2 regions of the Stenotrophomonas sp. a6 genome follow, and region 1 is predicted to be linked to the other one. Evidence: predicted binding sites of a transcription regulator. Region 1 holds the regulator's gene; the other holds the start of a gene.
What was found. The regulator HrcA, encoded in region 1, represses chaperone genes, less so after heat shock. The targets are predictions, from matches to a motif close to TTNGCACTCNNNNNNNNNGAGTGCNAA.
Positions count from the first base shown of each region.

Region 2: the regulator HrcA is predicted to act here: its motif matches at 2,444-2,470, upstream of Q9Q79_RS18225 (co-chaperone GroES).

Region 1 covers NZ_CP133161.1:1,798,287-1,802,706, forward strand. Annotated here, with positions in the region: gene recN (DNA repair protein RecN) at 18-1,679, opposite strand; gene hrcA (heat-inducible transcriptional repressor HrcA) at 1,795-2,859, shown strand; gene grpE (nucleotide exchange factor GrpE) at 2,923-3,438, shown strand; gene dnaK (molecular chaperone DnaK) at 3,621-4,420, shown strand, end outside.
Region 2 covers NZ_CP133161.1:3,971,432-3,975,851, forward strand. Annotated here, with positions in the region: gene Q9Q79_RS18215 (DUF6445 family protein) at 1-244, opposite strand, end outside; gene groL (chaperonin GroEL) at 379-2,028, opposite strand; gene Q9Q79_RS18225 (co-chaperone GroES) at 2,110-2,397, opposite strand; gene Q9Q79_RS18230 (endonuclease) at 2,710-4,420, shown strand, end outside.

The DNA.
Region 1 (4,420 bases):
GCCCGGCTCGGGCGGCGTTACACCTGCAGCAGCTTGCGCGCGGCGGCGCGCGCTTCCTTGCTCACTTCCACGCCGCCGAGCATGCGTGCCAGCTCTTCCTCGCGCGCCTTGCTGTCCAGCTTTTCCACGGCGCTCTGGGTCATGCCTTCCACCGGGGCCTTGCTGACCCGGTAATGGGCATGGCCCTTGGAGGCAACCTGCGGCAGGTGGGTCACGCACAGCACCTGGCGCTTCTCGCCGAGCGCGCGCAGCTTCTGGCCAACGATGTCAGCCACTGCGCCGCCGATGCCGGAGTCGACTTCGTCGAACACCATGGTCGGTACTGCATCCAGGTCCAGCGCGGCCACTTCGATGGCCAGCGAGATGCGTGACAGTTCGCCGCCGGAGGCCACCTTGCGCAGGGCGCGCGGCGGCTGGCCGGCATTGGCTGCGACCAGGAATTCCACGCGCTCGGCACCCTGCGGGTCGGGCTTGGCGGCGTCCTGCGGTTCCAGCTCGATCAGGAACTGGCCGCCGCCCATGCCCAGCTCGGCGATGATGCCGGTGGTGGTGGCCGACAGCTCGGCAGCAGCGCTGCGACGGCTGGCGGTCAGCACTTCGGCCTGTGCGCGCCAGACGGCGGCGGCCTTGTCGATCTCGCCGGCCAGGCGCTGCAGGCGTTCGTCGGCGCCGCGCAGCTGTTCCACTTCGGCGTGCATGCGCTCGCGCTGCGCACCCAGCTCGTCCATCGGCACGCGGTGCTTGCGGGCCAGGTCGTGCAGACGGCCGAGGCGGCGCTCGTTCTCCTCGAACTGTTCGGGGTCGGCGTCGAGGTCGTCATGCACCCGGTCCAGCAGCGACAGGGCTTCGTGCAGCTGGATCGAAGCGTTCTCGATCAGGCCATCCACCTCGCCCAGGCGCGGGTCGTGCTCGATCAGGCGCGACAGCTCGTGGCGCACCTGCTGCAGCAGGTCCAGCGCGGAGCTGCCGTCGTCGCCGTTGAGCTGGTTGCTGGCGGCCTGGCAGGCGCTCAGCAGGGCGCTGGCATGGGCCTGGCGGCGGTGGCTGGCGCCGAGTGCGGCAATCGACTCCGGCTCCAGGTCTTCACGGTCCAGCTCGCGCAGCTGGTGCTCCAGGAAGCCGATCCGGTCACTGACGTCGCCCTGTTGCGACAGCGCCAGCGATTCATCGACCAATGCCTGCCAGGCCGCGGCGGCGCGTCGCACCTGGCGGCGTTCGTTCTCGTTGCGCGCATAGGCGTCGAGCAGGGCCAGCTGCGACGGGCGCGTCAGCAGGGCCTGCTGTTCGTGCTGTCCGTGGATCTCCACCAGCAGCGAGGCCAGGTCGCCCAGCTGCGCCAGGGTCACCGGGCGGCCGTTGATCCAGGCCCGCGAACCGCCATCGGCGCGGATGACCCGGCGCAGCTGGCACTGCTCCTCGTCGTCCAGCTCGTTGTCGGCCAGCCACTGGCGTGCAGCCTGCAGCTGCTCCAGCGCAAACTCGGCCGAAAGCTCGGCGCGCGCGGCGCCGTGGCGGACCACGCCGCTGTCGGCGCGCAGGCCGGACAGGAAGCCCAGCGCGTCGACCATCAGCGACTTGCCGGCGCCGGTCTCGCCTGAAACCACGGTCATGCCTGGCCCGAACTCCAGTTCGGTGGCGCGGACGACGGCGAAATCCTTGATCGAAAGATGTCTGAGCATGGGTAAGGGGGTATCAGCAGCCGCGCAACGCTAGCACGCGGGCGAGGGAGGTCCAATGACTTGCCAAGGTGATGCGCCGCCATTATCTAGTGTCCGTGTCTCACAGGTTGATTCCATGCACGGTTCTCCCGACCAGCTTGCCCCGCGTGCGCGCCATCTGCTGCGCACGCTGATCGCGCGTTACATCCAGGACGGCGAGCCGGTCGGCTCGCAGACGCTGGCGCGCGTGGCCGGGCTGGAGGTCAGTCCGGCCACCATCCGCAACATCCTGGGTGACCTGGAAGACCTGGGGCTGCTGGCCTCGCCGCACACCTCCGCCGGGCGGGTCCCGACCGCACATGGCTACCGGGTCTTCGTCGACAGCCTGCTGCAGATGCAGCCGCCGGGCGAAGGCGAGCTGGCCCGGTTGCGCCAGGAACTGGCTGGCGGCGGCAGCACCCAGGCCCTGCTCGGCAGCGCCTCGGAGCTGCTGTCGGCGATGAGCCACTTCGTCGGCGTGGTCAGCGCGCCGCGACGCGAGCAGTTCGCCTTCCGCCAGATCGACTTCGTGGCGCTGGACGGGCGCCGGGTGCTGGCGATCCTGGTGTTTGCCGACAACGAGGTGCAGAACCGCGTCATCGAGACCCGGCAGGAGTTCGCGCCGGGCCAGCTGGAGCAGGTGGCCAACTATCTCAATGCCCATTTCGCCGGCCTGCCGATGGCCGAGATCCGCACCCGACTGCTGCTGGAACTGCGCGATGCCCGCTCCGAGCTGGAACAGCTGCTGGCGCACAGCATCGAGCTGGCCGAGCAGGCCCTGCAGCCGGCGGCCGACGACATGCTGGTGGCCGGCCAGACCCGCCTGATGGGGGTGCAGGACCTGTCCGACCTGGAGCGCCTGCGCGAGCTGTTCGAGCTGTTCTCCAGCAAGCGGGAGATCCTGCAGCTGCTGGAGCGGACCATCCAGGCGCCCGGCGTGCGCATCTTCATCGGCGAGGAGACCGGGATGATGCCGCTGCAGGGCGTCTCGCTGGTCACTGCCCCTTACACGGCCAATGGCCAGGTGCTGGGCGTGCTGGGGGTGATCGGCCCCAAGCGGATGGCCTACGACCGCGTGATCCCGCTGGTGCAGGCTACCGCCGATGTACTGGGCGCGGCGTTTTCGCCAGCCGGCCGGCCGCCGGGAACATCCGACGCTTGAAACGCAGCATCCCGCCCACACTAGGGTGGGTGGAGGCGGAGATTGACCGCCAGGGACCCAGACATGAACCACGAACAGCCAGATATCGAATCCCAGCAGAGTGCCGCCGATGCGGCCGCCACCGCCGGCGTCAACGACGAAGTCGAGCGCCTGCGCGCCGAAATCGAACAGGTCAAGGCCGATGCCCTGCGTGAGCGCGCCGACCTGGAGAACCAGCGCAAGCGCGTTGCCCGTGACATCGAACAGGCCCGCAAGTTCGCCAACGAGAAGCTGCTGGGCGATCTGCTCCCCGTGTTCGACAGCCTGGATGCCGGCCTGAAGGCCGCCGGCGACGACCCGCACCCGCTGCGCGAAGGCCTGGAGCTGACCTACAAGCAGCTGCTGAAGGTGGCCGCCGACAACGGACTGGTCCTGCTGGACCCGATCGGCCAGGCGTTCAACCCGGAACACCACCAGGCCATCAGCCAGGTGCCGACGCCGGGCGCCGCCCCGGGCAGCGTGGTGACCGTGTTCCAGAAGGGCTACCTGCTCAACGAGCGCCTGCTGCGGCCGGCGCTGGTGGTGGTGGCCGCCGATTGATGGACCAGGCCGGGCTTTGCCCGGTCCCGGTTGTGCCAGGCCATGCCTGGCAAGGTTTTCCAGGCGCTGAACACAGCGTTCGGGAGATGGCTTGAATGTTCCACGAGCCTCCCCCACATCGTATTCATCCACCGGCCGAACGGCCGGACTGACACCAACAAGCATCCTCAGGAGTCTCCCCCATGGGCAAGATCATTGGTATCGACCTCGGCACCACCAACTCGTGCGTGGCGATCATGGACGGCGGCAAGGCCCGCGTCATCGAGAATTCGGAAGGCGATCGCACCACCCCGTCGATCGTCGCCTACACCAAGGACGGCGAAGTCCTGGTCGGTGCCTCGGCCAAGCGCCAGGCCGTGACCAACCCGAAGAACACCTTCTACGCGGTGAAGCGCCTGATCGGCCGCAAGTTCACCGACGCCGAAGTGCAGAAGGACATCGCGCACGTCCCGTACAGCATCCTGGCCCATGACAATGGCGACGCCTGGGTGGCCACCAGCGACGGCAAGAAGATGGCCCCGCAGGAAATCTCGGCCAAGGTGCTGGAAAAGATGAAGAAGACCGCCGAGGACTTCCTCGGTGAGAAGGTCACCGAAGCGGTCATCACCGTGCCGGCCTACTTCAACGACAGCCAGCGCCAGGCAACCAAGGACGCCGGCCGCATCGCCGGCCTGGACGTCAAGCGCATCATCAACGAGCCGACCGCGGCCGCGCTGGCCTATGGCCTGGACAAGGGCGACAACAAGGATCGCAAGATCGTGGTGTACGACCTGGGCGGCGGCACCTTCGACGTCTCGGTGATCGAGATCGCCAACGTCGACGGTGAAAAGCAGTTCGAAGTGCTGGCCACCAACGGCGACACCTTCCTGGGTGGCGAAGACTTCGACAACCGCGTCATCGAGTACCTGGTTGAAGAGTTCAACAAGGACCAGGGCATCGACCTGCGCAAGGATCCGCTGGCCCTGCAGCGCCTGAAGGACGC
Region 2 (4,420 bases), 2.2 Mb from region 1:
CATCGCTGGCCAGGGTCAGCCGGAACTTGCCGTGCGACTGCAACGGATTGACCGGCCGCAGCGGCTCGTTGACCAACCGCGACGCAGCCTCGGACAGGCCGTCCAGCTCCAGCCGTTCGAGCGAATTACGCCCGGGGAATGCCCCCTCCTGCGCCGGGTAGGTCAGGCCCAGGCCGGCCTGGCGCAGGCCGTGTGCATCGGCTGGAGAAAGGAAGTCGTCGACGACGATGAACGAGGTAGGCATGGTCTGCGAGCGTAGCGACGCGGCGCCATGGCGGCAACCGGGCAACAAAAAAACCCCGCCTCGCGGCGGGGTTTTTCCGTGCATCGGGGAGACGCGCCGACCAGGGCCGGCAACGTCCGACGCGGGCGTGGGCCTTAGAAGTCCATGCCGCCCATGCCACCCATGCCGCCCATGCCACCGGCGCCGCCCATGGCCGGCTCGTCCTTCTTCGGAGCTTCGGCAACCATGGCTTCGGTGGTGATCATCAGGCCAGCGATCGAGGCCGCGTTCTGCAGCGCCGAACGGGTCACCTTGGTCGGGTCCAGGATGCCGAACTGCAGCATGTCGCCGAACTCGCCGGTAGCGGCGTTGTAGCCGAAGCTGCCGGTGCCTTCCTTGACCTTGTTGATGATGACCGACGGCTCGTCACCGGCGTTGGCAACGATCTCGCGCAGCGGGGCTTCCATCGCACGCAGGGCGATCTGGATGCCGTGGTTCTGGTCTTCGTTGGCGCCCTTCAGGCCGGCCAGCGCGGTGATCGCGCGGACCAGGGCAACGCCGCCGCCCGGAACCACGCCTTCTTCAACGGCCGCACGGGTGGCGTGCAGGGCGTCGTCGACGCGATCCTTCTTTTCCTTCATTTCGATTTCGGTCGAGGCGCCGACCTTGATCACGGCAACACCGCCGGCCAGCTTGGCCACGCGTTCCTGCAGCTTCTCGCGGTCGTAATCCGAGGAGGTGTCCTGGATCTGGGTCTTGATCTGCGCCACGCGTGCATCAACGTTGGCCTTGTCGCCGACGCCGTCGATGATGGTGGTGTTCTCCTTGGAGACCTGCACCTTCTTGGCGCGGCCCAGGTCCTTGATGGTGGCCTTCTCCAGCGACAGGCCGACTTCTTCGGAGATCACGGTGCCGCCGGTCAGCACGGCCATGTCTTCCAGCATCGCCTTGCGACGGTCGCCGAAGCCCGGAGCCTTGACGGCCACGACCTTGACGATGCCACGGATGGTGTTGACGACCAGGGTGGCCAGCGCTTCGCCTTCAACTTCCTCGGCCACGATCAGCAGCGGCTTGCCGGCCTTGGCGACGCCTTCCAGCACCGGCAGCAGGTCACGGACGTTGGAGATCTTCTTGTCGTGCAGCAGGATGAACGGGTCATCCAGGTCAGCGGTCTGCGACTGCTGGTTGTTGATGAAGTACGGCGACAGGTAGCCGCGGTCGAACTGCATGCCCTTGACCACGTCCAGCTCGTTGTCCAGGCCCGAGCCTTCTTCAACGGTGATGACGCCTTCCTTGCCGACTTCCTTCATCGCGTCAGCGATGATCTGGCCGATCGACTCGTCCGAGTTGGCCGAGATGGTACCGACCTGGGCGATCGCCTTGTCGTCGGCGGTCGGCTTGGAGATGTTCTTCAGCTCGGCGACGGCGGCCGAAACGGCCTTGTCGATACCGCGCTTGAGGTCCATCGGGTTCATGCCGGCGGCAACGGCCTTGGCGCCTTCGCGGATCAGGGCCTGGGCCAGCACGGTGGCGGTGGTGGTGCCGTCGCCGGCATCGTCGTTGGTGCGCGAAGCAACTTCCTTCACCATCTGCGCGCCCATGTTCTCGAACTTGTCAGCCAGTTCGATTTCCTTGGCGACGGAGACGCCGTCCTTGGTGATGGTCGGGGCGCCGAAGCTCTTTTCCAGCACGACGTTGCGGCCCTTCGGGCCCAGGGTGGCCTTGACGGCATTGGCGAGAACGTTGACGCCGCGCACCATGCGCGAACGGGCGTCTTCACCGAAACGAATATCCTTGGCAGCCATTGCATTTACCTCATTGGTAGCGCCGGACGATGCCCGGCGGCTGGGAGTTTGGGATCAGGTTGAAACAGGTCGCGCCGAGGCTCAGCCGATGACGGCGAGCACGTCGTCTTCGCGCAGGACCTTGTATTCGACGCCTTCGCTCTTGTACGAGCTGCCGGCGTACTGGCCATAGATGACCTTGTCGCCGACCTTCAGCGACGGCGCGCGCACGTTGCCGTTGTCCAGCGGCTTGCCCGGGCCGACGGCCACGACCTCACCCTTGGTGGACTTTTCCTTGGCCGAGTCGGGGATGACGATGCCACCGGCGGAGATTTCGTCGGCTTCGATCGGCTTGACCACAACGCGGTCGTGCAGCGGCTTGATGCTCATAGGAGACCTCTTAAGTGATTGATTGGTCTAAAAAAGTCCGGCGATGTTAGCACTCACCCCAGGCGAGTGCCAGAACCGCACGTGAAGAAACCCGACAACGTCGGGAGCAGGGCAGAGATGGAGCCCCGCCGCCCCCTTTCAAGGGCGGAATGAAAAAAATTTTTCCACCCGCGCGCCTCGGCCAAGGCGTCGGTCCTAGACAATTTCGGTGACAAGCGTCGCACTGTCAGATATCTGACGTTCATTTACGACAAAGTGTCACTGGATCGGCCTTAGGCTCGGTCAGGCATTCCCAATCACAAGGAGTAGTCGATGCGATTGCTGTCCCCGCTTGCCGCCGCCTGCCTGCTGGCACTGGCCGCGGCGCCGGCCCAGGCCGAGGTCTTCATCAACGAACTGCACTACGACGACAGCACCGCCGCCGGTGACGTCGGCGAAGCCATCGAAGTGGTCGCTACCGCAGGTGAAGACCTGTCCGGCTACCGCCTCTACCTCTACAACGGCAGCAATCCTTCGGCCGCCACGGTCTACGCCAACAACCCGGTCCCGGCCGGCACCGCCGCCGGTTGCGGCAGCGCCAGCATCGCCGTGGTCAACTACCCGACCAACGGCATCCAGAACGGCCCGAACGACGGCATCGCCCTGGTCGACGCCAGCGGCAAGGTGGTCCAGTTCCTCAGCTACGAGGGCGCCATCACCGCCTCCGGTGGCCCTGCCGCCGGCATGACCAGCCAGAACATTCCGGTGGCCGAGACCAACAGCACGGCCCCCGGCACCTCGCTGCAGCTGACCGGCAGCGGCAGCCAGTACGCCCACTTCACCTGGGCCGAGTCGGCCAGGCAGACCTTCGGCAGCTGCAACAACGGCCAGACCTTCAGTGGCGGCGGCACCCCGGGCCCGAACACGCCGCCGTCGGTGTCCACCACCACCCCGGCGCAGGGCAGCAGCACCTTCCCGGCCGCCGCCGATCTGGAAGTGGTGTTCAGCGAGACGGTGAACCTGGCCAGCGGCGCGTTCGCGCTGAGCTGCGGTACCTCCGGCAGCGTGCCGCTGACCTTCCCGGCCAGCGGGCGCAGCGTGAAGCTGTCCACCAACACCGCGCTGGTGGCCGGTGAAGCCTGCCGCTTCGACATCCGCGCCGCGCGCATCACCGACCTGCAGGGCGCACACCCGGCGGCCGACAGCCGCATCGCCTTCACCGTGGCCAGCACCGGCGGCAATCCGGACCCGGGCAACCCGGGTGTGCCGGCCGGTTACTACTCCAAGGTCAACACCAGCAGCCCGAGCCAGCTGCGCTGCTCGCTGCACGCGACAATCAAGGGCCACACCGCCTACCCGTACAGCGGCTCGGGCACCAGTACCTGGACCATCCTGGAGATCGCAGACGAGGACCCGAACAACCCGAACCGCATCCTCGACGCGTATCGCAACCGCAGCTACGCCAAGGTGACCGATCGCGCCGGCAGCGGCAGTGGCCTGAAGTACAACCGCGAGCACACCTGGCCGAACTCGCTGGGTTTTGCCACCACCACGGGTGACAAGGGCCTGCCGTACGCGCCGTATACCGACACCCACATGCTGTACCTGACCGATGCACAGTGGAACGCCGACCGTGGCAACAAGCCGTTCGGCAAGTGCGACGCCAGCTGCGGCGAGCGCGCCACCGAGGCCAACAACGGCCAGGGTGGCGGCAGTGGTGGCTATCCGGGCAACTCCAACTGGGTGCGCACGCCGGACGGCAACACCGGCACGTTCGAGGTGTGGGGCAAGCGCAAGGGCGACATGGCGCGTGCGGTGATGTACATGGCGATCCGCTACGAGGGCGGCAAGGATGCAGCCACTGGCCAGTCCGAGCCGGACCTGGAGCTGACCGACGACCGCAGCAGGATCGTCAAGACCAGCAGCTCGCCGGCCTACATGGGCCTGCTGTCGACGCTGATCGACTGGCACCTGTCCGACCCGCCGGATGCTGCCGAGCGTGCGCGCAATGACGTGATCTACAGCTTCCAGGGCAACCGCAACC